DNA from 2 places in the Mesorhizobium sp. WSM4844 genome. Region 2 is predicted to be linked to the other one. Evidence: riboswitches for the same ligand, from Rfam matches in the RefSeq annotation. Region 2 holds a riboswitch; the other holds the start of a gene.
What was found. A riboswitch is a leader RNA that binds a small molecule or an ion and turns the genes downstream of it on or off. The one in region 2 is predicted to bind S-adenosylmethionine.
Positions count from the first base shown of each region.

Region 1 (3,406 bases), on a different contig from region 2:
TCTCCGGACTCGGGCCGGCTGGCCGAAGCGACGGGTCGCCGTTATCGCTTCAGCAGGAACACCGCCTGCTGGCCAAAGAAATTCCAGAACCACCATGGCATCGACAGGCCGATTTTCTGGCCATTGGCGTCGAGCGCGGTTGCCTTTTCCACCGTTGCGCCGAGCTCTTCGCAGAGATTGACGAAGTCGCGGATGGTGCAGAAATGGATGTTGGGCGTGTCGTACCAGGAATAGGGCAGGTCCTTGGTCACCGGCATCCGCCCTTCGACGAACAGCGAAAGGCGTACCCGCCAGTGGCCGAAATTGGGGAAGGAGACGATGGCGTGCTTGCCGATCCTGAGCAACTCGTCGAGCACCAGCTTCGGGTTGCGGGTCGCCTGCAAGGTCTGCGACAGGACGACGAAATCAAAACCCTTGTCGGGATAGAATTTGAGGTCCTTGTCGGCGTCGCCCTGGATGACGGACAGGCCGCGTGCCACGCATTCGTTGACGCCGCGCTGCGACAGTTCCATCCCACGGCCGTCGACCTGCTTCGTTGCCTGCAGCAATTCGAGCAGCAGGCCATCACCGGAGCCGACGTCCAGCACCCGCGACTGCGGCGGGATGAGATCGGCGACGACTTCGAGGTCGACGCGCTGGGCGTGGTTGACACTCATGATCGTGGCCTTTGACTGGCGCATGACCTTGATCCGAAAAGCCTGCAAACTTCAGGCGTCATGCGCTGCTGCCTGGCGCAAGATGCCGGTCCGGAAAGCCTGCAATTTTTCAGGGTCATGCGCTGAGCCCCCTAGCGCGGGCCGCCGACGCGATGAAGCCGTTGATGGCGGCGAACAGCTCCGGCTCGTCGAGCAGGAAGGCGTCGTGGCCGCGATCGGTCTCGATCTCGACGAAGGACACCGAGGCGCCGGCCGCGTTCAGCGCGTGAACGACCGAGCGGCTCTCCTCGGTCGGGAACAGCCAGTCGCTGGTGAAGGAGACCAGGCAGAAACGGGTCCTGGTGCCGGCAAAGGCGTCGGCCAGCCGGCCGCCATGATCGGCGGCGAGGTCGAAATAGTCCATCGCCCGGGTCATGTAGAGATAGGAGTTGGCGTCGAAGCGGTCTACGAAGGTCATGCCCTGATGGCGCAGATAGCTCTCAATCTGGAAGTCGGCGTCGAAACCGAAGGTGAGCGCTTCACGGTCCTGCAGGTTGCGGCCAAACTTCCGGTGCAGGGCCGCCTCCGACAGATAGGTGATGTGAGCGGCCATGCGCGCCACAGCCAGTCCCTTTTCCGGGCGCTTGCCCTGCTCGAAATACTTGCCGCCATGCCAGTCGGGATCGGCCATCACCGCTTGCCGGCCGACCTCATGGAAGGCGATGTTCTGCGAGGAATGGCGCGCGCCGGTGGCGATCGGCAGCGCTGAGAAAACGCGCTCCGGATAGCTCGACGCCCATTGCAGCACCTGCATGCCGCCCATCGAGCCGCCGAGCACCGAAAACAGTTTTTCGATGCCGAAATGGTCGACCAGCATCAACTGCGCCCGCACCATGTCGCGGATGGTGATGATCGGCAGGTCGAGCCCGTAGGACTTGCCGGAGACTGGATTGGTCGAGGCGGGGCCGGTCGAGCCGAGGCAGCCGCCGATGACGTTCGAGCAGATGACGAAGAAGCGGCTGGTGTCGATGATCTTGCCGGGGCCGATCAGCACTTCCCACCAGCCCGGCTTGCCGGTCACTGGATTGGTGCTGGCGACATGCTGGTCGCCGGTCAGTGCATGGCAGACGAGGATGGCGTTGGAGCGGGCGTCGTTGAGCGTGCCGTAAGTCTTGTAGGCGATCTGGAACGGTGACAGCAGCGTGCCGGCATCGAGCTTGAGCGGCTTGTCGGCATCGAAACGCAACACCGGGCTCGACGGCTCGACGGCCTCGTTGTTGGTCCTTTTCGTGCGCAGCGCGACCATCGCATCCTCTTACATTAACCCATCGTGTTTTCCGAAAGTCGATTGCGATTTTCGGGTCGATGCGACTGTCCGGCCGGCTGCGGACAACAAAAAAACCGGCATTGCCTTCGCAAAGCCGGTTACAAGATGCAAACGGCCCTTTAGCGAGTTGTTTAACGTGGCTGCAAGCCGACCGGCCAAATCACCACGGGATTTCGCCTTTCTTTAGGACCGGCGCGCCTCGGCGTCAACGGCCAGTCACGCACCGATCATTGCCGCCTCTCGACATTCCAGGCCACGACTTGTATTTCCGCGGCGGCTTCCAGTGTGGCGGATCCGAAATTCGCATCGCGTTGGAGCAGCGGAAGCGTTCTCGACGGATTTTTGCAATATGAACCAGGCATCGGATCAGGCACGTCCAACGCCCCGCCCGGGGATCATGGAGATCGAGGCCTATGTGCCGGGCAAAAGCACGGCGCCGGCCGGCGTTGCCAAGGTCCATAAATTGTCGTCGAACGAGAATCCGCTCGGCCCCTCGCCGAAGGCGATAGAAGCCGCGCGCGACGTTGCGGCCAAGCTCGACATATATCCCGACGGCACCGCCAGGCGCCTGCGGGAGGCGATCGCCGAGGTGCATGGCCTCAATCCGGCGAACATCGTCTGTTCCAACGGTTCCGACGAGATTCTGGGCCTGCTTGCGCAGACCTATCTCGCACCCGGCGACGAGGCTGTGATCACCGAACACGGCTTCATGGTCTACAAGATCTATATCCAGTCGGCAGGTGCTGTCCCGGTCTCGGTCAAGGAAACCAATGAGCGCGCCGACGTCGACGCGATCCTCGCTGCGGTGACGGCGCGTACCAGGATCATTTTCCTCGCCAATCCCAACAACCCGACCGGCACCTATTTGCCGTTCCAGGAGGTGCGCCGCCTGCATGCCAGCCTGCCTCGAAACGTGCTTCTGGTGCTTGATGCAGCCTATGCCGAATATGTCCGCCGCAACGACTATGAAGCCGGCGTCGAACTGGTGGCTGGCGCGGAAAACGTGGTCATGACCCGCACCTTCTCCAAGCTCGGCCTCGGCGGCGCGCGGATCGGCTGGATGTATGCACCGTTGCATGTCATCGATGCGATCAACCGGGTGCGGGGTCCCTTCAACGTCAACGCGACGGCGATCGAGGCCGGCATTGCCGCGATCCGCGACCGTGCCCATGTCGAGCGAAGCGTGGCGCATAACGAGACCTGGCTGACCTGGGTGAGCGAGGAGTTGACCAGGCTCGGACTGCGGGTGACGCCGAGCGTCGGCAATTTCGTCCTCATCCACTTTCCCGAAGACAAAAAACATTCGGCGGCAGCCGCGGACGATTACCTCTGTGCGCGCGGCTACATATTGCGGCGCGTTTCCGGCTACGGCTTCCCGAATGCGCTGCGCATGAGCATCGGCACCGAAGAGGCCAATCGCGGCGTTGTCGCGTCGCTGGCGACA
Region 1 covers NZ_JBVVQB010000031.1:49,327-52,732, reverse strand. Annotated here, with positions in the region: gene metW (methionine biosynthesis protein MetW) at 42-656, opposite strand; gene metX (homoserine O-acetyltransferase MetX) at 772-1,941, opposite strand; SAM riboswitch at 2,062-2,139, opposite strand; gene hisC (histidinol-phosphate transaminase) at 2,312-3,406, shown strand, end outside.
Region 1: another riboswitch for S-adenosylmethionine. It lies ahead of metX (homoserine O-acetyltransferase MetX); the one in region 2 lies ahead of AC0L2A_RS21285 (O-succinylhomoserine sulfhydrylase).

Region 2 (3,406 bases):
GTCAACGGGCTCGGACTGCGCGTCAATCTCGTTGCCGCGCCCTTCGAACAGCCGCTCGGCTTGCGCACATTTGGCGAAATCTGGTCGCGCCAGGCCCGCTGGGCACGCCTGCGTCGCGTCACTTTCCCACTGTTTTTCGCGCCCGAGATCCTGATCGGAGCGGCACCGCCGCTGGTGCTTGCGCTGGTTGCGGCAGCAGGCGCCGGTTTCAGCCTGCCGGCTACCGCCATCGCCGTGCTGATAGTCGCCTATCTGCCGGAATGCGCTCTCGCCTCGGCCAAGGGCTGGCACCTGTCGCTGCGCATGATCCCGGCGATGGTTGCGCGCGACGTGATGCTTCCCGCCATCTGGGTGCGCGGCTGGCTCAGCGGTGCCGTCGACTGGCGCGGCAACACGATGACCATCCAAACCAGCGCCGTTGCGGAATTGGAAGAGACGCCGTCGCGCGCCTGACCCCGCCTGCTTTGCAGATCAGAGCGCAGCAGTTCGGCGCGTATCCCTAGCTCGCGGCTTTCAAGGCCTGCTCGATGTCTTCGAGCAGGTCGTCAATGTCCTCCAGTCCGACGGACAGCCTGAGCGTGCCTGGCCCGATGCCAAGTTCGGCCCGCGCCTCGTCGCTCAGATTCTTGTGTGTCGTCGTCGCCGGATGGGTGATCAGGCTCTTGGCGTCACCGAGATTGTTGGAGATCAGCACGACATCGAGCGCGTTCTGGAAGGCGAAGGCCGCCTGCTTGCCTCCCTTGACGTCGAGGCAGATCAGCGTCGAGCCGCCCGACATCTGCTTCTTGACGATCGCCGCCTGCGGGTGATCGGCGCGGCCGGGATAGATGACGCGGACAATTTCCGATCGCTCGGCGAGGAAGTCCGCGATCCGGCCGGCACTTTCCGTCTGCTGGCGCACGCGCAGCGGCAGCGTCTCCAGGCCCTTCAGCAGCGTCCAGGCATTGAAGGGCGAGAGGCTGGGACCGGTGTGGCGGAAGTAGTCGTGCAAATTCTCGTCGATCCACTTCTTGTCCGACAGGATGATGCCGCCGAGGCAGCGCCCCTGGCCGTCGATGTGCTTGGTCGCCGAATAGACGACGATATGGGCGCCGAGTTGCAACGGCTTCTGCTGCAAGGGCGTGGCAAAGACGTTGTCGACGATCAGCCGCGCGCCGATCGAATCGGCAAGCGAGGCTACGGCTGCGATGTCGACGACCTCCAGCGTTGGATTGGTCGGGCTTTCAAGGAAGAACAACTTGGTGTTGGGCCTGACCGCCTTTTCCCAATTGGCGATGTCGGTGCCGTCGACCAGCGTCGCCTCGATGCCGTATTTCGGCGCCAGCGTCTCGACCACCCAGCGACAGGAGCCGAACAGCGCGCGCGCCGCCACGATGTGGTCGCCGGCCCGGGCACTGCACAGCAACGCCGCCGTCACCGCCGCCATGCCGGATGCGGTGGCGCGGGCATCTTCGGCACCTTCCAGCGCACACATGCGCTTCTCGAACATGTCGACCGTCGGATTGGCATAGCGCGAATAGATGAAGCCCGGTTCCTCGCCCTTGAAGCGGGCTTCCGCCGCCTGCGCCGTGTCGTAGACATAGCCTTGCGTGAGATACATCGCCTCGGAGGTTTCGCCGAAGCCGGAACGCAGCGTTCCTGCATGCACGAGGGCGGTCTGAGGCTTCCAGTTGCGCGTTTTGCTCGTCATCACCTTGTTCCAAACACAAAAAATGGTCCAAACACAAAAAAACCGGCCGCGAAAGTCGCAACCGGTCGTACGGCCTTTCGGCCCGACGGTCCTTTAGCGACTTGTTTAACGTGGCTGCAAGCCGACCGGCCAAATCACCACGGGATAACGATCCTTTAGACCTGCACCGCGCTTGCGTCAATTGCCGGCATGATTAAGAGGTTTGTACCAGCGGGTTCCACGGCAAGAACCTGCGACAAGACGAGACCACGCCCGGCCTTCGAGCGGAGCCAGACTTTGCGGCAAACAGGCATTCTTCCGGATCAGGATATTTCCGCCCTGTACCAGTCGGGCGCGCTGAAGTCGCCGCGCGCGCTCGACGCCGACCAGGTCCAGCCGGCCAGCCTCGACCTCAGGCTTGGCGACAAGGCCTGGCGGGTGCGCGCCTCCTTCCTGCCCGGCCCCAACCACAGGGTTGCTGAAAAACTCGACCGCCTGAAGCTGCACGAAATCAATCTCACCGATGGTGCGGTGCTGGAGACGGGCTGCGTCTATATCGTGCCGCTGCTCGAGAGCCTGGCGCTTCCGGCAAACATTTCCGCCTCGGCCAACCCAAAAAGCTCGACCGGGCGGCTCGACATCTTCACCCGGGTGATGACCGATCGCGGCCACGAGTTCGACAAAATCGCTGCCGGCTACAACGGCCCGCTCTATCTCGAAGTCAGCCCGCGCACCTTTCCGATCGTCGTCCGCGCCGGCTCGCGGCTGTCGCAGATCCGGTTCCGCACCGGCAATGCGCTTTTGTCGGAAAGCGAGCTGCACGAATTGCACCGTGCCGAGACGCTCGTCGCCACCGAGCCGCCGAACATTTCCGGCGGCGGCATCGCACTGTCGATCGACCTCGATGGCGACAAGGACGGGCTGGTCGGCTACCGCGGCAAGCACCACACCGGCCTGGTCGATGTCGACAAGCGCGCCGCGCAGGATGTCGTCGATTTCTGGGACCCGCTCTACAAGAGCGGCGCCGGCGAACTGGTGCTCGATCCGGACGAATTTTATATCCTCGTCAGCCAGGAAGCGGTGCATGTGCCGCCGCTCTATGCCGCCGAGATGACGCCCTTCGATCCGCTGGTCGGCGAATTCCGCGTCCACTATGCCGGTTTCTTCGATCCGGGTTTCGGCCATTCGGCCTCGGGCGGCACCGGCAGCCGGGCCGTGCTCGAAGTGCGCAGCCACGAAGTGCCGTTCATCCTCGATCACGGCCAGATCGTCGGACGGCTGGTCTACGAGCACATGCTGAAGCGGCCGCAGGCGCTCTACGGCACAGATCTCGGCTCGAACTATCAGGCGCAGGGCCTGAAACTGTCCAAGCATTTTCGCGCCGCGCGCTGATCGCCCACTATGATCAGACCATGCTTGCCTGACCTTACGGGTCGTGCTTGGCTGTCTTAGCCGTCAATACGGTTGGAACAAGGGGAACAAAAAATGCAGATTTCAAGATGGATCGCATCGGCAGCAACAGCCGTCATGCTGGCGATGTCAGTCGGGTCGCTGTCGGCGCAAGCACAGGAAAAGTTGAAGATCGCCACTGAAGGCGCCTATCCGCCGTTCAACACCATCACCGCGGATGGCAAGCTCGTCGGCTTCGACATCGACATCACCAATGCGCTTTGCGCTCAGATGAAGGTCGAATGCGAACTTGTCACGCAGGACTGGGACGGCATGATCCCGGCGCTC
Region 2 covers NZ_JBVVQB010000028.1:43,783-47,188, forward strand. Annotated here, with positions in the region: gene AC0L2A_RS21280 (glycosyltransferase) at 1-453, shown strand, start outside; gene AC0L2A_RS21285 (O-succinylhomoserine sulfhydrylase) at 500-1,690, opposite strand; SAM riboswitch at 1,764-1,841, opposite strand; gene AC0L2A_RS21290 (2'-deoxycytidine 5'-triphosphate deaminase) at 1,967-3,061, shown strand; gene AC0L2A_RS21295 (ABC transporter substrate-binding protein) at 3,155-3,406, shown strand, end outside.